2 linked regions of the Bradyrhizobium diazoefficiens genome follow. Each later gene encodes a partner of the first gene's protein in a complex. Links are inferred from orthologs where the notes say so. Each region holds a gene or a part of one and is shown on either strand. Other genes may lie near its edges. The genes, in order: accB and accD.

What was found.
Region 2: the proteins of accB (region 1) and accD are in contact, whole or in part, in a solved structure (PDB 8UXZ), measured with the Escherichia coli proteins. The link is inferred for Bradyrhizobium diazoefficiens from one-to-one orthologs.

Annotation. Positions count from the first base shown.
Region 1 is NZ_CP067100.1:4,367,733-4,384,067, reverse strand. The notes cover bases 5,702-8,547. They hold accB (acetyl-CoA carboxylase biotin carboxyl carrier protein), read right to left. Parts: upstream 7,451-8,547; coding sequence 6,953-7,450; downstream 5,702-6,952. Other genes in these bases: JJB99_RS20760 (DUF1236 domain-containing protein), read right to left, coding at 8,184-8,547; aroQ (type II 3-dehydroquinate dehydratase), read right to left, coding at 7,488-7,955; accC (acetyl-CoA carboxylase biotin carboxylase subunit), read right to left, coding at 5,702-6,870. In the rest of the region: JJB99_RS20805 (Na+-dependent transporter), read right to left, coding at 1-354; JJB99_RS20800 (DUF2155 domain-containing protein), read left to right, coding at 582-1,619; aat (leucyl/phenylalanyl-tRNA--protein transferase), read right to left, coding at 1,623-2,303; JJB99_RS20790 (sensor histidine kinase), read right to left, coding at 2,352-3,455; JJB99_RS20785 (response regulator), read right to left, coding at 3,452-3,892; JJB99_RS20780 (sensor histidine kinase), read right to left, coding at 3,889-5,406; more of accC, read right to left, coding at 5,512-5,701; more of JJB99_RS20760, read right to left, coding at 8,548-9,050; JJB99_RS20755 (DsbA family protein), read right to left, coding at 9,283-10,050; JJB99_RS20750 (M48 family metalloprotease), read right to left, coding at 10,149-11,552; JJB99_RS20745 (pyridoxal phosphate-dependent aminotransferase), read left to right, coding at 11,761-12,948; JJB99_RS20740 (biotin transporter BioY), read left to right, coding at 13,036-13,593; JJB99_RS20735 (dicarboxylate/amino acid:cation symporter), read left to right, coding at 13,677-15,011; JJB99_RS20730 (tetratricopeptide repeat protein), read left to right, coding at 15,199-16,335. UniProt on the Escherichia coli protein: This protein is a component of the acetyl coenzyme A carboxylase complex; first, biotin carboxylase catalyzes the carboxylation of the carrier protein and then the transcarboxylase transfers the carboxyl group to form malonyl-CoA.
Region 2 is NZ_CP067100.1:90,872-99,193, forward strand. The notes cover bases 1-2,834. They hold accD (acetyl-CoA carboxylase, carboxyltransferase subunit beta), read right to left. Parts: upstream 1,972-2,834; coding sequence 1,030-1,971; downstream 1-1,029. Other genes in these bases: JJB99_RS00370 (bifunctional folylpolyglutamate synthase/dihydrofolate synthase), read right to left, coding at 1-1,033; trpA (tryptophan synthase subunit alpha), read right to left, coding at 2,080-2,834. Also shown: more of trpA, read right to left, coding at 2,835-2,916; trpB (tryptophan synthase subunit beta), read right to left, coding at 2,913-4,130; JJB99_RS00390 (phosphoribosylanthranilate isomerase), read right to left, coding at 4,127-4,786; JJB99_RS00395 (lipopolysaccharide assembly protein LapA domain-containing protein), read right to left, coding at 4,851-5,243; JJB99_RS00400 (integration host factor subunit beta), read right to left, coding at 5,315-5,620; signal peptide peptidase SppA, read right to left, coding at 5,792-6,772; rpsA (30S ribosomal protein S1), read right to left, coding at 7,135-8,322.

The sequences.
Region 1 (16,335 bases):
CATGCCCTGCAGCATCAAGCCGAGGAAGAGGCCGGGGGCGCGGTTGTCGAAGCCGGTCGCCCAGGCGATCAGCCCGACGATCAGGGGCACACCCAGCGTGGTCCATGCGGTGGCGGTCGCGACCAAAGCGGGCCGGCGGAAATGGCCGTAGAGCGCGGCGAGATCGACGCGCATGAACGAGATGCAGAGCAGGCCGACGATCGCCCAGGTGAGATAGGGTCGCAGCAGCGCGCCGATCGGCGGCACTGCGACCGCGATGAACACCACCGTCGCCACGGCGCGAGTGCCCTGGTCGCCAATCCAGGTCAGCCAGCGGATTGGAGCGGCGATGATGGCTTGGAGGGCGGGCGGCATTTCGATTGCGATCTCGTAGCCCCGGAACCTCCGAGGCTTCTGGTTGTCGTTGGGACGTCGTTTTCGGGGCAATACCCGCCGCGCGGCCCCGGGGAGAGGCGCATCAACTATCCCATCGGGGAGCCGGTCTGGCCAGCGGGCGGCGGGCAGGGCAGGAATGCCGCCCTTTCCCCGCCGTATTCGGCGTGTTAACCCGATGGCCTGCGAGCGGCGGTATCCCCTGTAAAATGTCCAACAAGCCCGATTCGCTGTTGAAGCCGCGCGAGATGTTCAAAAGCTTTACTCTGACAGGCCTTGCGGCGCTGCTGGCCGCTACCGCGCTGACGGTGGCGATGCCCGTGCAGGCGCAGATCGGCACGATCTTCTCCGATCCGCCGCCGCTGCGGCCGCCGGGCAGCATTCCGCGCGGCCAGCCGCAACCGCCGATGCCCGATGACGACGACGAGGAAGTCCCCGCGCTGCCACCCCAGGGCCGCGTGCTGCCCTCGCGCCCGATGCCTCCGCCGCCGGGACGGCAAGGCAACATCCAGGGCAATGCCTTGCCCGGGCCGGTCGAGAGCCAGCCCCTGGCGCCGCCGCCGGGCTCCGCCGCCGCTCCGCCCAATCAGCCGCCCTCCGTGGCGGTCGCTCCGCCCAATCCGCCGGGCACGCCCGGTCAGCGCCCGCCGCAGCAGAAGGGCGCACCCGGCGGTGCCGTGCCGCAGACACCGGCAAGCCTGCAGCCGGGCGACGAGGTCGTGACCGAACCGCCGGCCCAGAAGATCGTGAACAAGAAGGCGACCTTCTCCGGCCTCGACAAGATCACCGGGCGCATCATCAATTTCGACGAGGATATCGGCGAGACCGTCCAGTTCGGCGCGCTGCGCGTCAAGACCGACGCCTGCTATACGCGCCCGGCGACGGAAGCCGCCAATACCGACGCCTTCGTCGAGGTCGACGAGATCACATTGCAGGGCGAGGTGAAGCGCATCTTCTCGGGCTGGATGTACGCGGCAAGCCCGGGCCTGCACGGCGTCGAGCACCCGATTTACGACATCTGGCTGACCGACTGCAAAGAGCCGCAGCAGACCGTGGCAACCGCTGCGCCCGATCCCGCCACCAAGCCGGCCGCGCCACCGCCGCCTGCGCAGAAGAGGGCCGCACCCAAGCAGGTCCAGCAGCGCCCGCCGCAGCCTCTGCCGCCGCCGCCGCAAGCGCAGCCGGCTCCGCCGCAGCCGGAGCAGCAGCGGCCCGGTCTGTTCAATTTCCCCGGCTTCGGCCGCTAGATCCTATTGCCGCGAGGCGATGATCTCGAGCGCGCGGGCGCCCGGGATTGCCTCGCCGGCGGAGAGCCGCAGGAAATCGCCGGGATCGCCGGCCAGCGCCTTGTCGAGCAGGCCGGTGTAGCGCCGCCGTGAGATTTCCACCGCGCCAAAGCTCTTCAGATGCTCGGTGACATATTGCGTGTCGAGCAGCTCGAAGCCGCCGTGGATCAGCCGCGCGACCAGGTGCACCAGTGCGACCTTCGAGGCATCGCGCACGGTGTGGAACATGCTCTCGCCGAAGAAGGCGCGCCCGAGGCTGACGCCGTAGAGCCCACCGACGAGCTCGTCGCCCTGCCAAGCCTCGACGCTGTGGCAATGGCCGAGCTCGTAGAGGCCGCCATAGAGGTCGCGGATGCGCTTGTTGATCCAGGTGTCCTCGCGCCCTGCCTGCGGCGCGGCGCAGCCGGCGATGGTCGCCTTGAACGCGGTGTTGACGGTGACGCGAAACGCATCCGAGCGCACGGTGCGCGCCAGCCGCGAGGCGACGCGGAATCCATCGAGCGGGATCACGCCGCGCAGTTCCGGCTCGACCCAGAACAGGGTCGGATCGTCGGCGCTCTCCGCCATCGGAAAGATGCCGCAGGCATAGGCGCGCAGCAGCACGGCCGGCGTGATTTCAGACGAGGCGGAGTCGCGCGAAGTCATGACGCAACAATAGCAGGATCGCAATTCGGTTGCGATGGGCGGCGCGGGTCAGCTCGCGGCGACATTATTTGCTTTGCCGGGGGCGGCGGGCGCGCGGCGGAACCTCAGCACGATGCGGGTTCCTGAATGCGCGGGGTCGCGCTCGACGGTGGCTTCGAGCTTGGAGGCCATCGCTGCGACGATGCGCTGGCCCATGCCGGTGGAGCGCGGATCGGCCTTGCCCTTGTCGCCGACGCCGTCGTCGCTGATCGACAGCAGCAGGTCGTCTCCTGTCGAGCTCAGCTCGACATGGATCGGGCCGGCGCCGTCAGGATAGGCGTATTTCACCGCGTTCATCACCAGCTCGTTGACGATGATGCCGACGGCGACCGCGCGGTCCGGGTCGATCTCGATCGGTTCGGCCTTCAGCGTCAGGCGCGACATCCGGTTGCCTTCGGCCGAGCGGCGGAGATCCTCGAGCAGCGAATCCAGATATTGGTTCAGCACCACGCTCTTGAGGTCCTGCGAGGTGTAGAGGCGGCGGTGCACCTGCGCGACCGCTGCAACGCGGCCCATCGCATTGGTCAGCGCCGCCTTGACCTCTTCCCGCGCGGCGGAGCTCGCCTGAAGGTGCAGCAGCGAGGCGATGATCTGGAGCGAGTTGCCGACGCGGTGATTGACCTCGCGCAGCAAGAGCTCGCGCTCGGCGGCGAGCGCGGCGTAGCGGTCGCGCGAGGCGTGGATCTCGGCTTCGGCTTCCTCGCGCGCCTTCTGCAACTCGGCCTGGCGCAGCGCGCCCTCGGCCGCAACGTGGAGCAGGGGGATGAAGTCGCCCTTGACGTCCTTGACGAGATAATCGGCCGCGCCCGCCTTCAACGCAGTCACCGCAATGGTGGAATCCTGCGAGGCCGTGACGAACACGACGGGCGGCGCGCCCGCGATGGCCATGATCTGCTCGAGCGTCTCCAGCCCGTCGAGCCCGGGCATATACTGATCGAGCGCCACGACGTCGATGCCGCCATCGGTCCCCGCGCGGCGGATGCGTTCGAGGCCTTCCTCGCCGCTTGCAGCATGCACGACCTTGTAGCCGCGCCGCGTCAGGCCGCGATCGACCAGGCGCGCCAGCGCATCGTCGTCATCGATGTAGAGCAGTGTTGGCGTGCGCTGGTTCATGGGGCGGCGGGAGGGACCTGGATGACCGAGAAGAACAGGCCGAGCTGCCGGATGGCATTGGCGAAATTCTCGTAATTGACGGGCTTGGTGATGTAGACGTTGCAGCCGAGCTCGTAGCAGCGCTTGATTTCCTGGCTGTCGTCGGTGGTGGTCAGCACCACCACGGGCGAGGCCTTCAGATATTTGTTCTCCTTGATCTGCTTCAGGATGTCGATTCCGGTCATGTCGGGCAGGTTGAGGTCGAGCAGGATCAAGAGCGCATTGCCCTTCTGCACGAGGCCGCTGCCGTCGGCGCCGAACAGGTGCCTCATCGCGTCGCTGCCGTTGGCGAAGGAGATGATCTCGTTGTTGACGCCGGAGCGGCGGATGTTGCGCTCGATCAGGCGGGCATGTCCCTCGTCGTCCTCGATCATGATGATGCTGACGGGCTGAGTCATCGATCTGCGTTCCGGTTGCTGGCGTTCCAGGCGATGGGCAGTGTGATCGTGAACGTGCTGCCCGCGTTCAGTTCCGACGATACCGACATCGTGCCGCCGAGGCGGCGCACAAGTGCACGCACGTGGGCAAGACCTATGCCCTGGCCGGGCCTGTCCTGGGTTCCCGCCCTGCGGAATAGGTCGAAAATCCGCTGGTGATCCCTGGGATCGATGCCCCGGCCGTTGTCGCTGATCTCGAAGATAGCGTATCCGAGTTTGGTGCGCCCCCGGATTCTGATCTCGCCGGGAACGTCGGTCTTGAGATATTTGATCCCGTTGTCGATCAGATTGGAGAAGATCTGCTCCAGCGCAAGACGGTCGCTGACCAGATTCGGCAGCGGCTCGACATGGATCTCGGCCTGCGCCTCGGCGGCCTGATGCGCCAGTGTCGAGACGATGGCCTCGATCAGCTCGCGCATGTCGATCTTCTCCGGCTTGAACTCGCGCCGGCCCTCGCGGGTGAGGTTGAGGATCGCCGAGATCAGGCGATCCATCTTGGCGATGGAGGACTTGATGAAGCCGAGCGCCTCGGAAAAATCCGCCGAAAGCTGCTGGTCGGGGCCTGTGAGCGAAATCTCGCCAGCCGCCGGCGGCGGCCCGCCGGCCGCTTCATGGGTGAGGCTGCCGATGCGGCGGAAAATGTCGCCGCCAAGCTCTTCGAGTTCGCTGGTGAAGCCCATGATGTTGACGAGGGGCGAGCGCAGATCGTGGCTGACGATGTAGGCAAAGCGCTGGATTTCGTCGTTGGCCTCGCGCAGGTCTGCCGTGCGTTCGTCGACGACAGACTCAAGGTTGAGGTTTGCGTCGCGCAGACGCGTGTCAGCTTCATCGCGCGCACGTGCGGATCGGCGGACCAGCCAGATCGAGATCAGCGCCAGCAGCACGACGAGGCCCGATCCGATGCCCGTCATCGATGCGGCGAGCGTCTGACTTCGATCGGAGTTGGCAGTCCGGATCCGGAACAGCCGCTCCTCTTCGCGGATCATCGCGTTGGCCAGGTTGCCGATCGTGGTCGTGGTGTTGCTTGCGGCGGCCTCGCGGACCAGCGCAATGGCCCGATCGGGTTGATCCTGCCTGACGAAATCCATCTCGCGCGAGAACTGGTCGAGCCGCGTTCCGATCGCTGCTCTCAGCTTCTCGATGCTGTCGCGTTGCGCCGGATCGTCGCCGATCTGACGCGTAAGCTTGTCGAGCGCCGGAATGATCGCTGCGACGGCCTTCTCATGGTCCGACTGGAAGTCCGGTCCCCGCGTCAGGAGAAAGCCGCGGGCGCCGCTCTCGGCGCGACGGACTTCAAGCAGCAGGGTGTTGATCTGATTTTCCACCTCGATGGTGTGGATCACCCATTTGCTGTCCTCCCTGGCCTTGTTGACGAGATAGACCGAGCCGGCGCTGATCACGGTCAGCACCAAGAGGCCCGCCGCGAACAGCAGGATCTGCCAGATTGCGCGCCGCCGGAGGGACTCAGCCGTCACGACGGTCTCGCCTCACACAAACGACGGAATGCAAAGAGGCCCCCGAGAGCAGTTCCAACTGCTCAGAACGTCCGCGAAGGCAAAGGGTTCCAAAGCGGCTGGACGTTATTTGGGAGCAGGTTCCGCCTTGCCGGCGAGATACTGTTCCAGCCAATGGATGTGGTAGTCGCCATCGATGATGGCGGCCTGGCGGACCAGGTCACGGAACAGCGGCAGCGTGGTCTCGATGCCCTCGACCACCATCTCGTCCAGCGCCCGGCGCAGCCGCATCAGGCATTCGGCCCGGGTCTTGCCATGGACGATCAGCTTGCCGACCAGCGAGTCGTAATATGGCGGGATCTGGTAGCCCTGATAGACCGCGGAATCGATCCGCACGCCGAGCCCGCCGGGCGGGTGATATTGGGTGATGCGGCCCGGCGAGGGCCGGAAGGTCTGCGGGTTCTCGGCGTTGATGCGGCACTCGATGGCGTGGCCGATGATCTGCACCTCAGTCTGCTTCGCCGGCAATTCGCCGCCCGCGGCGATGCGGATCTGCTCCAGCACGAGGTCGATGTCGGTGATGCTCTCGGTGACGGGATGCTCGACCTGGATGCGCGTGTTCATCTCGATGAAGTAGAACTCGCCGTCCTCGAACAGGAACTCGATGGTGCCGACGCCGAGATATTTCATCTCGCGCATCGCTTTCGCGCAGGTCTCGCCGATTTTGGCGCGCGCGGCGGCGGCGAGCACCGGTGAGGGCCCTTCCTCCCAGACTTTCTGGTGACGGCGTTGCAGCGAGCAATCGCGCTCGCCGAGATGGATGGCGCCGCCGCGGCCGTCGCCAAGGATCTGGATCTCGATGTGGCGCGGCTTCTGGAGGTATTTTTCCAGATAGACCGATGCGTCGCCAAAGGCCGACTTGGCTTCATTGGCCGCCGTCGACAGCGCGACCTGGAGGTCGGCCTCGCTGTGCGCGACCTTCATGCCGCGGCCGCCGCCGCCGGCCGCCGCCTTCACCAGCACCGGGAAGCCGATTTTCTTCGCGATCGCCATCGCATCGTCGTCGGGGCCGACCGCGCCGTCGGAGCCGGGCACCACGGGGATGCCGAGCTTCTTGGCGGTCTTCTTGGCCTCGATCTTGTCGCCCATCAGGCGGATGTGCTCGGCCTTGGGGCCGATGAACTGCAGATTGTGCTCCGCGAGAATTTCCGCGAAGCGCGCGTTCTCGGACAGGAAGCCGTAGCCGGGATGCACGGCATCGGCGCCGGTGATCTCGCAGGCCGCGAGCAGCGCGGGCACGTTGAGATAGCTGTCCTTGGACGGTGGCGGGCCGATGCAGACGCTCTCGTCCGACAGGCGCACATGCATGGCATCGGCGTCGGCGGTGGAGTGCACGGCAACGGTGGCGATCCCTAGCTCCTTGCAGGCGCGCAGGATGCGAAGGGCGATCTCGCCGCGATTGGCTATGAGGATCTTGTCGAACATGTTGTCCTGCAGCGAATGGCGAGTGGCGAATGGCGAGTAGGGAAGGCTGATGCCATTCGCTATTCGCTATTCCCCATTCGCGTCACTCAATAATGACCAGCGGCTCGCCGTACTCGACCGGCTGGCCGTCGTCGACCAGGATCTGTGTCACCGTACCGGCGCGCGGCGAGGGGATCTGGTTCATGGTCTTCATGGCTTCGATGATCAGCAGCGTCTGGCCGACCGAGACCTTGCTGCCGACCTCGATGAACGGTTTGGCGCCGGGCTCCGGCGCCCAATAAGCGGTGCCGACCATCGGCGAGGTGACGGCGCCGGGATGTTTAGACAGGTCGGCTGCGGCCGCAGCGGGCGCTGCAACGGCGCTTGCTGCCGCCGGCAGGGCGGCGGGAGGGGCTGCGACCGGCATCGGCATGGTCGCGGCGACGCTGATGTTGCGGGCGACGCGCAGGCGCAGGCCCGCACGTTCAATCTCGATCTCGGTGAGGCTGGTCTCATCGAGCAGCAATGCGAGCTCGCGCACGAGCGCGGAATCCTCGCTGGAAAACTTTGCGGCTGCTTTATCGTCTGGCTGGCGCGCCATGTTGTTTGATCCGAATGTTCTGTGTGATGAGGGAGCGTCAGGCTTTGGACTTGATGCCGAGCCTGGCGGCAAGGCCCTGGATGGCGAGGCGGTAGCCCTCGATGCCGAAACCGCAGAGCGAGGCGAAGGCCGCGCGCGCGGTGTAGGAGTGGTGACGGAAGCTCTCGCGGGCATGGATGTTGGTCACATGCACCTCGACCGTCGGGATCTGCACCGCCAGCAGCGCGTCGTGCAGCGCGATCGAGGTGTGCGAATAGCCGCCCGCATTGATGATGATGCCCTTCATCTTGCGCGCATGCGCCTCGTGGATGAAATCGATCAGCTCGCCTTCGCGGTTGGACTGGCGGCAGTCGGCCTTCAGGCCGAAGTGTGCTGCCGTCTCCCGGCACAGCGCCTCGACATCGGCCAGCGTGGCATGACCGTACTTCTCGGGCTCGCGCGTCCCCAGCATGTTGAGGTTCGGCCCGTTCAGGACGAGGATCGTGTCGGTTGCAGGTTCAGCCATTCCAATCCCGGAAAGAGGTGCTTCGGCGTGGCGGCGGTTATAGGTAACAAAGCGCCCCAGGGGAAGCCTCGAAGGGGCTCCGGGGGTGCATCAAGCCCCTCATCCAGAGCGCAAAAACCTGTGCGGAAGATACGGAAATTGCTTGTTAACCAGTCCTAACCATGGCTGCGGCCGAATGCAAAGGGGGCGGGCATTGCTGCCCGCCCCTGAGGTTGCCGGTATCCGGCCTTAGGCGTTCAGGACCGCCACGATCTCGTAGGTGTCCGGATTGATGATCACGATCTCATCCCGGACCAGGACGTACTTATAGGTCCGCCACTCCGGATAGATCGTCACGACCCGCGACGGCAGGGCGTGCAGCTCGATGCCCTCACGCGGAATGCGCGTGCCGACCGAGATCGAGAAGTTCACGTTGGTGACGGGCCGCACGTGCTCCTCGCGGATCACCGACGTGATCTGGGTCCGCTGCTCGGTCGAGAGCTTGGCGCCGGCACCGGCCTGGCCAACCGTCGTGTTGGTCTGACCCTGGGCGTTCTGGTTGGTGCTGGTGCCGGTCTGACCCTGAGCGTTCTGGTTGGGGCTCGTGCCGGTACGATTCTGGTTCTCGGCGTTGTTGGTCGAGGTGCCGGTCTTGCTGCCCTCAGCCTTCTGGTCCTTCTGGGCGCCGGACTTGCTGGTGTCCTGGCTCATGCTCTTGGACTTGTCCTGCTGACCCTGCGCACGCTCGTCGGTGCGCTGGCCCTTGGTGGCGCCGGACTTGTCCTCAGCCGCGTTCTTGTTCATCTCGCGGCCCGAATGCTCGTCCTTCGTCGCGCCCGAGGACTTGTCCTCGGCCGAGGTGCCGGACTTCATGCTGCCGGAGCCGCCGGCCTGGCCGACGGTGCCCTTCTCGTGGGTGGATTTGTCTTGTGCGGATTTCTCCTGGGTGGATTCCTTGCCCATCGAGCCGCTGCGCTCGGCCGCGCCGCCCGAAGACTGCGAATGCTGCGTCTGCGCGCCGCCGCTGTCGCGGCCCATGGTGCCCTGTGCGTTGGCGAAACCGGTGCCCGCGACCAGCGCGAGCGCGGCAACCGAGATCATAAAGCGATTCAACATCGAATTCTCCTCACGTGTTTTCTTCGCGTCATTGCCCGCGCCACCAACGAAAGGGGATTTGAGTTGTTCCGGAACTTCGCCTGTTCCGCGGCATTTGTTTGTTGAATGCCGGATGAATGACTTTGCAGGATCGCGCCAAGGTTTGAACCAAGGTGTGAGCCACGGTTTGGTGCAAGAAAAAGGCCGGCTTTTCAGCCGGCCTTTTGCGTTTGCTGAAGCGTAGAACACCTGATCAGCAGGTTGCCTTGCCGCAGCGGGCGACGCCGATCTTTTCCTTGAGGCCTTCGAGGCCGACGGCGCCGATCACGATCTGCTTGCCGATCACGTAGCTCGGCGTGCCGTTCATGCCCATGGCCTCCGCAAGCTTGAAGTTCTCCTCGATGGTGGCGCGCACCTCAGGGTTTTGGATGTCCTTCTCGATCCTGGCGGTGTCGAGGCCGGCCTCCTTGGCCGCCTGCATGGCGCGCGCCTTGTCCGCGGCGCCGCGGCCGCCGAGCAGCCTCTGGTGGAAGTCGAGATACTTCTTGCCGGTGGGGTCCTGCATGCGCACGGCGACCGCGACCTGCGCCGCCTCGACTGAACCCTGGCTCAGCACCGGAAATTCCTTCAGCACGACCTTCAGCTTCGGATCGCTCTTCATGAGGTCGAGCATGTCGCCCATGGCGCGCTTGCAGTAGCCGCAATTGTAATCGAAGAACTCGACGAAGGTGACGTCGCCGTCCTTGTTGCCGAGCACGACCTGGCGCGGCGAGTTGAAGATCGCATCCGAATTCTGCGCGATGCTGGCCTCGTGCTTCTTGGTTTCGGCGTCGGCCTGGCGCTTGCTGAGCTCGGTCATGGCCTCCTCGAGCACCTCCGGGTGGGTGACGAGGTAGTTCCTGACGATCGCCTCGATGTCGGTGCGCTGGGCATCGGAGAAGCTGTCGGCCGACGCGGGCACGGCTGCACCGAACATGGCGAGCGCAAACAGCGCGGGAGCAAGCAGGCGCAGCGAAGGCATAGGCAAATCCTCTTATCCAAAGCAGGTTTCGGGATGCGTCCCGGCGGACTTAAGCTCGATGTCGTGACGTCGTAGTGTCGGGCGTCGGTTGGGTCGATCTAGTTGCGCGGCGGCTTCGCCGCCACGATGTCGTCGGCCTTGACCCATCCGGGCGTGCCGACGGCGAAACGGGTTTTCGCGCGCGTGGCAAGCTCGCGGGCGGTCTTGTTGTCGCCGCGCAAATAGGCGGCCTGGGCCGAGGCGAGATCGGCCTCGGCATAGTCGCCCTTCCGGCCATAGGCCATCGCGAGCTGGGTATAGCCGAGCGGCGCCTCGGGCTCGCGCGCCACCGCGGCGCGGAGAATCCGAACGGCGTCGTCCGTGTAGGCCTTATTATCGGTTCCAACCAGAGCCTGCCCAAGTAACATCTCGATGAGGGGCGCATTGTTGGAGAGCGCGACCGCCTTGCGCAGCGGGGCGATGGCCTCGGCAGGCTTGCCGCTCTCCAGCAGCGCCTGGCCGCGCACCTCGTAGAAGTACGGGTTGTTGGGCTGGACCTGGATCAGGGCGTCGATCTGGGCCAGCGCGCTGCGTAAGTCCCCGTGCAGATAGGTGCTGATGGCGCGGGCATAGCGCGCCGGCAGGCTCTCGTTGGTCTGCGGATAGCGGCGATACACCGTCTCCGGCCGCTCCATGAACGCGGAGATCTTGGCACGCACCATGTCGTGGCGGAGCTGCAGCGCGGGATCGTCCTTCTTGTCCCAATAGGGGCTGGAGCTGGCGAATTCCTGGAGCGCGGCGACGCGCTCGGCGGGCATCGGGTGCGACTGGAGATAGGGATCGGCGCCGCGTGCGGCGAACAGGCTTTCGCCGGTGAAGCGCTTGAACGTCTCGTACATGCCCTTCGGCGATTGCTGGGTCGCTGTCAGGAATTTCACGCCGGCGCGGTCGGCGTTCTCCTCCTGCTGGCGCTGGTAGGACAGCAGCGAGCGGCGGATCATCTCCTGCGGGGCGGCGATCGCGGCCGCGCCGGCATTGGCGAGACCGTTATTGCCCGCGCTGTTGCTGCCACGAGTGCTGCCGACGGCAATCGCGCCGGCGCCGAGCAACATCGCGATGATCATCTGGGTCTGGGCGGTGGCGAGCTGCTCGCGCAGCTTGGACAGGTGGCCGCCGGCCAGATGCCCGGTTTCGTGCGCGAGCACGCCGATGATCTGGTTTGGCGTCTCCGACTGGAGGATTGCGCCGTAATTGACGAAGATGCGGCGGCCGTCCGCAACGAACGCGTTGAACGAGGCGTCGTTGAGGATCACCATCTGAATGTTCTGCTTCTCCAGACCGGCGACGCGCAGGATCGGGCGGGTGTATTCGCGCAGCAGCTGCTCGGTTTCGGTGTCGCGCAGCACCGGCGGCCCCTTGGCCTGTCCATGCGCGGCCGGAACCGGCAGCAGCGCGATCGCCGCGGCCGTGACGAGGGCAGTGAGGGCGGAGGCCTTCTTGCGCAATGCGATCTGGGGCAACATCAGGCGGTCTGGGTCAAACGGTCTTGGTCAGGCGTTCTTGCAAAGCGGTTTCGTGATTGGTTTTGGCGATTGGCGGCGGACCGGATACGCGATATGCCCTTGTGAGCCGCACTCCTTATGAGCCGTACAATGCGGCCAGTCTGGGGCGCAAGCGCCCCGTTTTTTACGGACCGGACGGACCGGTCCGCCAGCGAAATAGCAGAAATCGATGCACCATGCGACATTGAGGAACCGGTTGGGGCAGTGGCTCGAGCCCTCCCGCCGCAGCGATGTTCCCCCCTTCATGGTGATGGACGTCATGGCCGCGGCAGCCCGAATCGAGGCCGCCGGCGGCCACGTCATCCATATGGAGGTCGGCCAGCCCGCGGCGGGTGCGCCGAAGACCGCGATCGCGGCGGCCCATGCCGCGCTCGAGGCCGGGCGGATCGATTACACCTCGGCGCTCGGCATTCCTTCCTTGCGCGCGCGCATCGCCCGGCATTATCGCGATGTCTATGGCTGTGACGTCAGCCCCGAGCGGATCGTGGTGACGACGGGCTCCTCCGGCGGGTTCATCCTGGCGTTCCTGTCGATGTTCGAGCCGGGCGACCGCGTCGCCGTGACGGTGCCGGGCTATCCGCCGTACCGCCACATCCTCACCGCGCTCGGCTGCGAGCCGGTGCTGATCGAGACCGCCGACGAGACGCGTCATGCGCTGACGGGCGAGGCGCTGCTCGCCGCCCATCGCAAGGCGCCGCTCAAGGGCGTGCTGGTCGGCAGCCCCGCCAATCCGACGGGAACGATGATGTCGCGCGAGGCGCTCGCCGGCCTGATCGCAGCGGCGGAGGATGCCGGCATCCGCTTCATCTCCGACGAGATCTATCACGGGCTCGACTACGCGTTTCCCGCAGTGACGGCGGCGGCGCTATCCGAGCACGCGCTGGTGATCAACTCGTTCTCGAAATATTTTTGCATGACCGGCTGGCGCGTCGGCTGGATGGTCGCGCCGGAAATTCTGGTGCGCCCGATCGAGCGTCTCCAGCAGAACCTGTCGATCTCGGTGCCGGCGCTGTCGCAGATCGCGGCGGAGGCGGCATTCGACGGCGCGGCCGAGATGGAGGAGATCAAGCACGGCTATCAGGAAAACCGGCGCATTTTGATCGAGGGATTGCCCAAGGCGGGCCTTCGCAAGTTTCTGCCTGCCGACGGTGCATTTTATCTCTATGCCGATGTCTCCGACTTCACCTCCGACAGTTTCGAGTTCGCCAAGCAGATGCTGGAGCAGGCCAACGTCGCGGCAACGCCAGGAGTCGATTTCGATCCTATCCACGGCCGCTCGTTCATTCGTTTTTCCTATGCGCGCTCGGCGGAAGAGATGCGCGAGGCAGTTGACCGGATCGCTCACTGGCTTAAATAGCCGCCAGTTTTGGAAAGCCTTCCGGAGTTCAACTTGTCTGACCCTTCCTTGCCGTCCGTCACTTCGCATTCTCCTCTCGCCGCCCTGATGTGGCCGACCCGGCCGGGTGAAAGTGTCGGCGCAGTTCGCGCCGTCGTGCTGATCGCGCTCGGCACCGCCTTGATGGCGCTATCAGCCAAGGTGAACCTGCCGCTGCCTTACGTGCCCATGACGTTGCAGACGCTGGTGGTGCTGATGATCGGCGCTGCCTATGGCTGGCGCCTTGGCAGCGCAACCATGATCGCCTACCTCGCCGAAGGCGGAATGGGACTGCCGGTGTTCGCCAGCCCGGTCGGCGGGATTGCACCGCTGGTCGGTCCGACCGCCGGTTATCTGTTCGGCTTCGTTGGCGCCGCCTTCATCACCGGCTGGCTCGCCGAGCGCGGCTGGGATCGCAGCGTCGTGCTGTTGTTCGCAGCGATGGCAGTTGGTCATATTGTCATACTGGTGGCCGGGTTCGGCTGGCTTGCTTTTGGTCTCGGACTCGGCGCCGCGAAGGCCTGGCAAGTCGGCGTTGCGCCATTTATTGCAGCCTCGCTGGTCAAGAACGCGCTGGGCGCGACGCTGATGCCGGCGGCACGCCGGATCGTCGATCGCCGCGGCTAAAGCGCGCCAAAACGAGCAGTTCCGATTGACAGAGCCGGCCAAGTTGATCTTGGCTGGCTCCGAGTTTGAGGGGGAGTGAAACAATGACGACGACAACGATGGCGGCGGCGCCTGCAGCGCCAGCCGCAGCCAAGCCGTGGTACAAAATTCTCTACGTTCAGGTGCTGATCGCCATCGTGCTCGGCGTCATCGTCGGCTCGCTCTGGCCGCAAGTCGCCACCAACGACTGGATCAAGGCGCTCGGCGACGGCTTCATCAAGCTGATCAAGATGGTGATCGCGCCGATCATCTTCTGCACCGTGGTCTCCGGCATCGCCCATATCCAGGACGCCAAGAAGGTCGGCCGCATCGGCGTCAAGGCGCTGGTCTATTTCGAGATCGTCTCGACCTTTGCGCTGGTGATCGGACTGATCATCGGCAATCTGGTGAAGCCGGGCGCCGGCTTCGGCAGCGGCGCGGCCAACGAGGCGGCCGTCGCCAATTACGCCAAGCAGGCCGCCGGTCAGAAGTCAGTCGATTTCGTGCTGCACATCATTCCGGACACCGTGGTCGGCGCCTTCGCGCAAGGCGAGATCCTCCAGGTGCTGCTGTTCTCGGTGCTGTTCGGCTTCGCCATCATGGGGCTCGGCGAGCGCGGCCATTCCATCCGCAGCTTCATCGACGATGCCGCGCACGCGGTGTTCGGCGTCATCGCGATCGTGATGCGCGCGGCGCCGATCGGTGCGTTCGGCGCGATGGCCTTTACGATTGGCAAGTTCGGCACCGGCGCGATCCTCAACTTGATCGGACTGATCGCGACGTTCTACGTCACCGCGGCGCTGTTCGTGTTAGTGGTGCTCGGCATCATCGCGCGGATCGCCGGCTTCTCGATCTTCAAGTTCCTGGCCTACATCAAGGACGAGCTGCTGATCGTGCTCGGCACCTCGTCCTCGGAAAGTGCGCTGCCGTCCCTGATGGAGAAGCTGGAGCGGCTCGGCTGCTCCAAGTCGGTGGTCGGCCTCGTGGTGCCCACGGGCTATTCGTTCAACCTCGACGGCACCAACATCTACATGACGCTGGCGACGCTCTTCATCGCGCAGGCGCTCGGCTACGATCTCTCCTTCAGTCAGCAGCTCACGATTCTGGTCGTGGCGATGCTGACCTCGAAGGGTGCCTCGGGCATCACCGGGGCGGGCTTCATCACGCTGGCGGCAACGCTCGCCGTGGTCGATCCGCGCCTCGTGCCGGGCATGGCGATCGTGCTCGGCATCGACAAGTTCATGAGCGAGTGCCGCGCGCTGACCAATCTGTGCGGCAACGGCGTTGCCTGCGTGATCGTCGCCTGGTGGGAGGGCGAGCTCGACCGCAACAAGCTCAACGCCAACCTCTCCAGGCAGATCGATCCGACCGACATGGAAACGGCCGTCACGACGGACTGATGTGCAGCCGGCGCCGGCGCCGTCAGAGCTCGAAGTCGCAGGGCTGGTCGAGATTCTCGATCAGCCCTTTTTCTTTTGGCCGGCCGAGCGATCCGACTGACGGATTTCGCGGCTTCGCCCGTTTAACCCGCATCTCTGACGTTAAGGGGCGGGCGGTATCGTGGGCAACGGGGCTGTGGATCGAATCGTGCTGGAGGCGGCGGAGCGTTTTTCGGCGGGGCGGCCGGATCAGGCTGACGCGCTCTGTGCGGAGGTGCTGCGGGTCGAGCCGGATCATGTGCCGGCGTTGCATCTTGCCGCCGTGGCCGCTTTCGTCACGGATCGCGCGGCCGATGGTGCCGAGCTGCTCGGCCGCGTCTTCGACATCGATCCGGACCATGCGCCTGCGCTGGTCACGCTCGGCGACGCACTGGCGCTGAAGGGCGAGCAGGAAGGCGCGGTGGCCGCGTTCCGCCGTGCGCTGGTCCGGCGGCCGGACGATGCGGGCCTGCACAACAAGCTCGGCTTGGCACTGGGAGCGCTCGCGCGGTTCGACGAGGCCGAAGCCGCCTATCGCCGCGCGCTGGTGCTCGATGCGCATCTGACGCGGGCCTGCTTCAATCTCGCCGTCGTGCTCGCCGGGCAGGGGCGGCCGACGGAAGCCGAGGAGGCCTATCGCGCGGTTATCGCGCGGGAGCCTTGCTATCGCGGCGTCTGGCTCAATCTCGGCAATCTCCTTGCGGATCAGATGCGGCTCGGCGAGGCGGAAGCCGCTTATCGCCGCGCCCTCGACAGCGATCCGGATGATCCCGCGCTGCTGTGCAGTCTCGGCGCCGTGCTCTACCGGGAAGGATTGCTTCAAGACGCCGTCGCCTCGTACCGCCGGGCCATCGCGCTCGCACCTGATAACGTGGCGGCACTGCGCCTGCTGGGCCTCGTGCTGCACGAGGCCGGTCAGCTGCAAGACGCTGCCGAGATCTACCGGCGGAGCCTTGCGCGCGACGCATCGGATCACGTGATCGCAAGCAATCTCGGCGCCTGTCTGTCCGAGCTCGGCGCGCTGGACGAGGCGGCCTCCGCCTGCGAGCAAGCGGTGCTGCTCAAGCCCGATTACGCAGCGGCCTGGACCAATCTCGGCATCGTCTTCGAGAAGCAGGACCGCGCCTGCGATGCGATTGCCGCGCATCGCTGCGCGGTCGCTGCCGATCCCGACTATGCCAAGGGCCACGCCAATCTTGCGGTGGCGCTGCGCAATGCCGGCGAGATCGACGAGGCGCTCGCGGCCTCGCATCGCGCGGTCGGGTTCGATCCGGAGCAGCCGCTCGCGCAGTACAACCATGCGCAT
Region 2 (8,322 bases), 4.3 Mb from region 1 along the record:
ACACCCGCTCTTCGAGATCGCCGAGGGCTGCTGCCGCGACGCGCCCGCCTTCGGCATTGTGGCCGCCGTCGAGCCAGATCTCCGAGCCCTGCGGTCCCCAGGACAGCAACTCGCCCGCCGTGATGCGCTGCATCCGCGCCAGCCAGTCCGCACTGAGGATGCCGGCCTCGAATGCGGCGTGGTTGATCTTGAAGTTCGGGATCGCGCGCAGCGTCGCGATCGCAAGACCTGCATTGTCGAACTGATGGCGGCCGAACAGGCGCGGCGCTGTGAGATCCATCAGGCCGCGATCGTCGGAATAGACCAGACGTCCATGCTCGACATTGACGTGCCAAGCCTCGTTCGCGGCAAACAGCGGCGCGCGCATGCGCCCCGCCTGCGCCTCGATCACGGCCATCGCCTCGCCCGCCTGCTCGGCACAGATCACGGGCACGCCGCGCTTGATGATCGCGGCCTTCTCGCCGGCGATCGACGTTAGGGTGTCGCCAAGGAAATCCATGTGGTCCATGCTGATCGGCGTGATCACGCAGGCCGCCGGCGTATCGACCACATTGGTCGAATCCAGTCGGCCGCCGAGGCCGACTTCGAGCAGCACCACATCGGCCGGGTGCTTCGCGAATAGATGAAACGCGGCCGCGGTCTTCAACTCGAAAACTGTCGCGGCCTCGCCGGCATTGACGCGCTCGACCTCTTCCAGTGCCGCGCGCAATTCGTCGTCGCCGACCAGCACGCCGCCGCCGATGCGGCCGAGCCGGAAACATTCGTTGATGCGGACCAGATAGGGCGAGGTGTAGGCGTGGACACGCAGGCCGGCGGCTTCGAGCGTCGCGCGCAGATAAGCGAGGGTCGAGCCCTTGCCGTTGGTGCCGGCGATGTGGATCACCGGCGGCAGCTTGTTTTCGGGATGACCGAGCCGCTCCAGCAGACGGTGCATCCGCTCCAGCCCGAGATCGATGCGCTTCTGATGCAGGGCCGACAGCCGCCCGATCAACGCATCGAGCGAGGACTTTGCGCTATCGGCGGAGGCGCTCACGCGTGCGGCGCGGCCGGCGCCGTCTCAGCGGCCGATACGATCTGCGCCGGGCTGACGACCGGCTGCACCGTTTTCGATGCACCATCCTGCGCCGGCGCCTTGGTCAGCAGACGGCAGAGCCGCGCCAGGGTCGGACGCAGCTCGTGGCGATGCACGACCATGTCGACCATGCCGTGCTCTTTGAGATATTCGGCGCGCTGGAATCCCTCGGGCAACTTCTCGCGGATGGTCTGCTCGATCACGCGCGCGCCGGCAAAGCCGATCAACGCACCAGGCTCGGCGATCTGTACGTCGCCCAGCATCGCATAGGAGGCGGTGACGCCGCCGGTGGTCGGGTTGGTCAGCACGACGATGTAAGGCAACTTTGCTTCGCGCAGCATCTGGACCGCGACGGTGGTGCGCGGCATCTGCATCAGTGACAAGATGCCTTCCTGCATGCGCGCGCCGCCCGAGGCGGCGAACACGATGAACGGCGACTTCTTCTCGACCGCAAGCTCCATGCCGCGCACAATCGCCTCGCCCGCGGCCATGCCGAGCGAGCCGCCCATGAAATCGAAATCCTGCACGGCAACGACGACGGCCGCGCCTTCGAGCTTGCCGTAGCCGACCTTGATCGCGTCGTTCAGATTGGTCCGCGCGCGGGCATCCTTGATGCGGTCGGCGTATTTCTTCTCGTCGCGGAACTTGAGCGGGTCGGGCATCACGTCAGGCAGCGCGACGTCATACCAGGTCTCGTTGTCGAAGATCGACTTCAGGCGCGCCACCGCGTTCATGCGCATGTGGTAGTTCGAGCCGGGAATGACGAACTGGTTGGCTTCGACGTCCTTGTAGAACACGAGCTGTCCAGAATCCGGGCACTTAATCCACAGATTCTCCGGCGTCTCCCGCCGCAGCATGTTGCGGATCTTCGGCCGGACCACATTGGTAAGCCAGTTCATGGTTTGCTCCGATGTGCGAGCCCCTGGGGATCGCCTGAAGGATATATGGCTGCCGGGCCCGCGCGCGGCAAGCCGCCGTGTCGTCCGCCTTGGCAGCGGAATTGTGGCCTATTCGGCTGCCTGTTTCGCGCCCTTGACGCCCTGGGCCAAGGCCGCCGTCAGCTCAGCCACGGCGTTAACGGTTTTGGCGGTCGCCCGCCCCTCGGCATCGAGGCTGTTCTTGAGCGCATCGACCAGCGCGGTGCCGACCACCGAACCATCGGCCTTCTGCGCAATGGCGCGCGCCGCCTCCGGTGTGCGAATGCCAAAACCAACGCAGATCGGCAAACTGGTATGCCGCTTGATGCGCGCGACAGCTTCACCGACGGCATTGGCGTCCGCCGCTGCTGCACCGGTGATGCCGGCGATGGAGACGTAATAGACAAAGCCTGATGTGTTCGCGAGCACCGCAGGCAGGCGCTTGTCGTCGGTGGTCGGGGTCGCGAGACGAATGAAGTTCAAGCCCGCCTTCAGCGCGGGAATGCAGAGTTCGTCGTCTTCTTCCGGCGGCAAATCGACGATGATCAGGCCGTCGACCCCGGCCGTCTTGGCATCAGCCAAGAACTTGTCGACGCCGTAAATGTAGATCGGATTGTAATAGCCCATCAGCACCAGCGGCGTGACGTCGTCGTCCTTGCGGAAGGCGCGCACGAGTTCCAGCGTCTTCTTCAAGGTCATGCCGCCCTTGAGCGCGCGCAGACCTGCAGCCTGAATCGAGGGACCATCCGCCATCGGATCGGTGAAGGGAATGCCGAGTTCGATGACGTCGGCGCCTGCCTTGGGCAGCGCCTTGACGATATCGAGCGACGTCCTGAGATCGGGATCGCCGGCCATCACATAGGTGACAAAGGCCGAGCGGCCTTGCTTCTTCAGCTCGGCGAAACGGGTGTCGATACGCGTGGTCACTTGCTGTTGCCCCTCAGGATGTCGCCGACCTGCGGGACGTCCTTGTCGCCGCGGCCGGAGAGATTGACGACCATCAGGTGATCTTTTGAGCGCTTCGGCGCGAGCTCCATCACCTTGGCAATGGCATGCGCGGGTTCGAGCGCGGGGATGATACCTTCGAGCTTGGAGAGCAGCTGGAACGCGGCGAGCGCCTCGTCATCGGTCGCGGAGAGGTAGTTCACGCGGCCGATCTCGTGCAGCCAGGAATGCTCGGGGCCGATGCCCGGATAGTCGAGGCCGGCCGAGATCGAATGCGCGTCCTGGATCTGGCCGTCGGCATCCATCAGCAGATAAGTGCGGTTGCCGTGCAGCACGCCGGGGCGGCCGCCCGCGATCGACGCCGCATGCAATTGCGTGAGCCCGTGCCCCGCGGCTTCGACACCGAAGATTTCGACGGTGGGATCGTCGAGGAAGGGATGAAACAGGCCCATCGCGTTGGAGCCGCCGCCGATGCAGGCGACCAGCGAATCCGGCAGGCGGCCCTCGACCTCCTGCATCTGCGCCTTGGTCTCGTTGCCGATGATCGACTGGAAGTCGCGCACCAGCGTCGGATACGGATGCGGGCCTGCCACCGTGCCGATGCAGTAGAAGGTGTTGTGCACGTTGGTGACCCAGTCGCGCAGCGCCTCGTTCATGGCGTCCTTCAGGGTGCGCGTGCCCGACTGCACCGGGACCACCTTGGCGCCCAGCATCTCCATGCGGATGACGTTGGGCTGCTGCCGCTCGACGTCGACGGCGCCCATATAGACCACGCATTCCAGGCCAAAGCGCGCGCACAGCGTCGCGGTGGCAACGCCGTGCTGGCCGGCGCCGGTCTCGGCGATGATGCGCTTCTTGCCCATGCGCCGCGCCAGCATGATCTGGCCGAGCACATTGTTCACCTTGTGCGAGCCGGTATGGTTGAGCTCCTCGCGCTTCAGATAGATTTTCGCGCCGCCGAGATGTTCAGTGAGGCGCTCGGCGAAATAGAGCGGCGAGGGCCGGCCGACGTAGTTCTTGAGATAACCGTTCATCTCGGCTTGGAAGGCCGGATCGGCCTTGGCCGCGGTATAGGCCTGCTCCAGGTCGAGGATCAGCGGCATCAGAGTCTCGGCGACGAAACGTCCGCCGAAAATGCCGAAATGGCCGCGCTCGTCGGGGCCGCTGCGGTATGAGTTTGGTTTGGCGATGGTCATCGAACGCTCAACTCTTGAGTGGCGCGCGCGGCGCGAATGAAGGCCTCGATCATCTCGGGATCCTTGACGCCGGGGGCGCTCTCGACACCGGAGGACACGTCGACGCCGCCGGCGCGGGTGAGGCGAAGCGCTTCGGCGACATTGTCGGCATGCAGCCCGCCCGAGACCATGTAGGGCACGTTCAGATCGAGATTTTCGAGCAGGTGCCAATCGAACGGCGCACCCAGCCCGCCGGGGCGGGTCGCGTCCTTTGGCGCGCGCGCATCGAACAGGATGCGATCGGCGACTGCGGCATAGCCCGGCAACACGGCAAGATCGGCCGCGGTTGCGACCGGAACGGCCTTCATCACGGGGCGGCCGAATTTCTGCTTGATATCGCGCAGCCGCGCCACGCTCTCATTGCCGTGGAGCTGGAAGATATCCGGCGACAGCGCGTCCATGATGTTGTCGAGCGTCGCATCGTCGGCATCGACGGTGAGCGCCACTTTAAGCGCGCGCCGCTTCACCTGGCGGTCGAGGTCGCGCCCCGTCTCCAGCGACAGATGCCGCGGCGACGGCGGAAAGAACACGAACCCGACCATGTCGGCGCCGGCATCGAGCGCGACGTCAAGTGTCTCGGGCGTGGACAGGCCGCAGATTTTGACGAGCAGGGACATGGCCTCAAAGCGGGTAGCGGCCGCAAGCGGCGGCCGGAAAACGGGTTTTCGGTCGGGGCCGCTTCTACAACGTCGCGCGCTGCTTGTCTCGCCCGACGGGCCCGTAAAGGCCTGTCCCGGATGGGACGGGAAGGCGCTGGGATTCGGGCTTTGCCGCGGCCATTTGGGCCCGCAGATTGGCCAGTTCGCTCCTCGCAGCCCGCGCATCCGCATCGTTCCGCCGCGCCGCGCGCCGCCACTGCCGCTGGCCAAACCAGACGGCCAGACCGCCCGCGAGAACCCCGAGGGCGGCCACCAGGATCAGCAGCAGGAACAGCGGCAGCGTCACCGCGAACGACGGATCGTCCGAAATGAAGGGATCGAGCGAGACCGTCACGAAATGCCGGTTGGCGACAGCGAAAGCCACCAGCAGCAGGAACACTGGAATCACGATCAGCGCGGTCAGGAACTTTCGCATCGCGATCGCCCGTCTTGAATCAAGCTTGCTGCCGCACCATGCGGCCGTTCGGTAAAGCCCGGACGACAGACTTAATCTGGCGCGCCGGGATCCGGATGGTCGCGGTTCAGCCGTTCGCGCATTTCCTTGCCGGTCTTGAAGAACGGAACGCTCTTCTGATCGACCGGCACATGGGCTCCGGTGCGCGGATTGCGCCCGGCGCGTGCAGGGCGATGCTTGACCGAGAAGGCACCGAAGCCGCGCAGCTCGACGCGGTCACCGCGCGCGAGGGCCGCTACGATCTCTTCGAGAATCGCATTCACAATGTTCTCGACATCCCGCTGGTACAGATGCGGGTTGTGCTCGGCGATACGCTGAACAAGTTCGGATTTGATCATCGAGAGATAGGACCCGGGAGCGTGCGGATGACCATTTCCGTGAAAATACCGTGATCTGTCAAGACGCTAAATCAAGGTTGAGCGTCGTGAAAATACGTGACAAATGCCGAAAAAGCGAGCTGCCCTGCCACCCGTCAGACGGGAAAAACCTGCAGCGCTCGCGCGGTTCCGTCAGTTCGACGCAGCCGGCTGCCACAGAGCCAGCATTCCATCCATTCCGAGCCGATCGACGGCCTGCACGACGCCGGTTTGCGCGATCTGATGCGCGATCGAGCCCAAACCCAGCGCTTCCAGCGTCACGGCAGCCGCCGTCTTGAGGAACGGCAGATCGCCGAAGCGGGGCTCAAGCTTGTAGTCGCGCACCGAAAGGCCCTTCTTGACGCCCTTCTGTTCGACCAGCCAGGTCACGGCGTCCTTCTCGTCACCGAGCTGATCGATCAGCTTGAGATCGATCGCCTGGCGTCCGGTGAAGACGCGGCCATCGGCGACTTTTTCGAGCTGCGTGTCATCCATGCCACGCCGCTGCTTCACCAGTTCCTTGAACCAGGCATAGGAATCCTTGACCAGTGCGTCCAGCGCTGCGCGCGCTTCGGGGCTGGTCGGCTCGTAGCCGTTGGGCGCGGCCTTCAGCGGCGAGGATTTGATCTCCTCGACTTTGACGCCGACCGTCTTCAGCAGCTCCGAGACGTTGGGAAACTGGAACAGCACGCCGATCGAACCCACCAGCGAACTCTGCTGCGCGATGATGTGGTCGCTGGCAATCGCCGTGATGTAACCGCCGGAAGCGGCGAGCCCTTCGACCACGACGACGAGCGGCTTTTTTGCCTTCAGCCGTGCAAGCGAATCGTAAAGCTGCTCGGAGCCGGCGGTGGTGCCGCCCGGCGAGTTGATGTGAACGATGACGGCCGCGGCCTGCGAATTCTCCAGCCGTTCCAGCGCCTGCGTGCGTTCGGAATCGCTGCGGATCAGGCCCTCGATCTGCACCCGCGCGATCGAGCCGGCGGCGGCGAAGGTGCCGCGCGCACCGGGCGTCGCGACCAGGGCAAAGCCCGCAATCGCGGCGATCGCGATCAGCGCGGCCATCACACGCCAGAACGTCAGCTTGCGGCGAATCCTGCGGCGATCGACGATGATGTCCGAATCGAGCGACATCGGAATATCTCCAAATACAAAGTCCAGACGCGTTGTGCCGTCACAGCGTGACCATTGGCTTATCTGGATACATCAATTGCGGCGCAATTAGAAGAAAACAAGGCCGCCTGCTGCTTAGGGCAGGGGGTCGCCAAGCACTCAGGGTGTCGTCCCCGCGAAGGCGGGGACCCATAACCACAGGGTGCAGTTGCGGCGCGAGACTGGTAACTCCGAGTCTTTGCCAAACCGGGTTCCTGTGGTTATGGGTCCTGATCTGCGCGCGCTTAAGGCGCGCTTGTCTGGGACGACGGCGGTGCTTGAGCCGCAACAAAAAAGCCCCGGCTCGCGCCGGGGCTTTGATGTTCGCGAAACGAAAGCTTCGCTTACTTGTTCTCGCCGCGGTTCTTGAGCGCGGTGCCGAGGATGTCGCCGAGCGTCGCCCCCGAATCGGAGGAGCCGTACTGCGCGATGGCTTCCTTCTCTTCGGCGACTTCGAGCGCCTTGATCGACACCTGAACCTTGCGGGCCTTCTTGTCGAACTGGATCACGCGGGCATCGACCTTCTCGCCGACGGCGAACCGTTCGGCGCGCTGGTCGTTGCGGTCACGCGCAAGCTCCGAGCGCTTGACGAAGGTGGTGAAGTCGGTACCGGCGATCTTCACCTCGATGCCGCTCTCCTTCACTTCGAGCACTTCGCAGGTCACGACCGCGCCCTTCTTGACATCGCCCGGCTCGGCGAAGGGGTCGCCTTCAAGTTGTTTGATTCCGAGAGAAATGCGCTCCTTCTCGACGTCCACATCGAGCACCACGGCCTTGACCATGTCGCCCTTCTTGTAGTTGTCGATCACCTGCTCGCCCGGAAGCTTCCAGTCGAGGTCGGAGAGATGGACCATGCCGTCGACGTCGCCCTCGAGACCCAGGAACAGACCGAACTCGGTCTTGTTCTTGACCTCGCCCTCGACCACCGAACCGGTCGGGTGACCTTCGACGAAGACCTCCCACGGGTTGCGCATGGTCTGCTTGAGACCGAGCGAGATGCGGCGCTTGACGGAATCGACTTCCAGCACCTGCACGTCGACTTCCTGCGAGGTCGACACGATCTTGCCGGGGTGCATGTTCTTCTTGGTCCACGACATCTCGGAGACGTGGATCAGGCCTTCGATGCCCGGCTCGAGCTCGACGAACGCGCCGTAGTCGGTGATGTTGGTGACGCGGCCGGTGAAGCGGGCACCCAGCGGGTACTTGGCTTCGATGCCCTGCCATGGGTCGTCCAGCAGCTGCTTCATGCCCAGCGAGATGCGGTGCGTCTCGTGGTTGATCTTGATGATCTTGACCTTCACGGTCTGGCCGATCGAGAGCACCTCGGTCGGGTGGTTGACGCGGCGCCACGCGATGTCGGTGACGTGCAGCAGGCCGTCGATGCCGCCGAGATCAACGAACGCACCGTAATCGGTGATGTTCTTGACCACGCCGTCGATGACCTGACCCTCTTCGAGGTTCTGCACCAGCTCCTGGCGCTGCTCGGCGCGGGTCTCTTCCAACACCGTGCGGCGGGAGACGACGATGTTGCC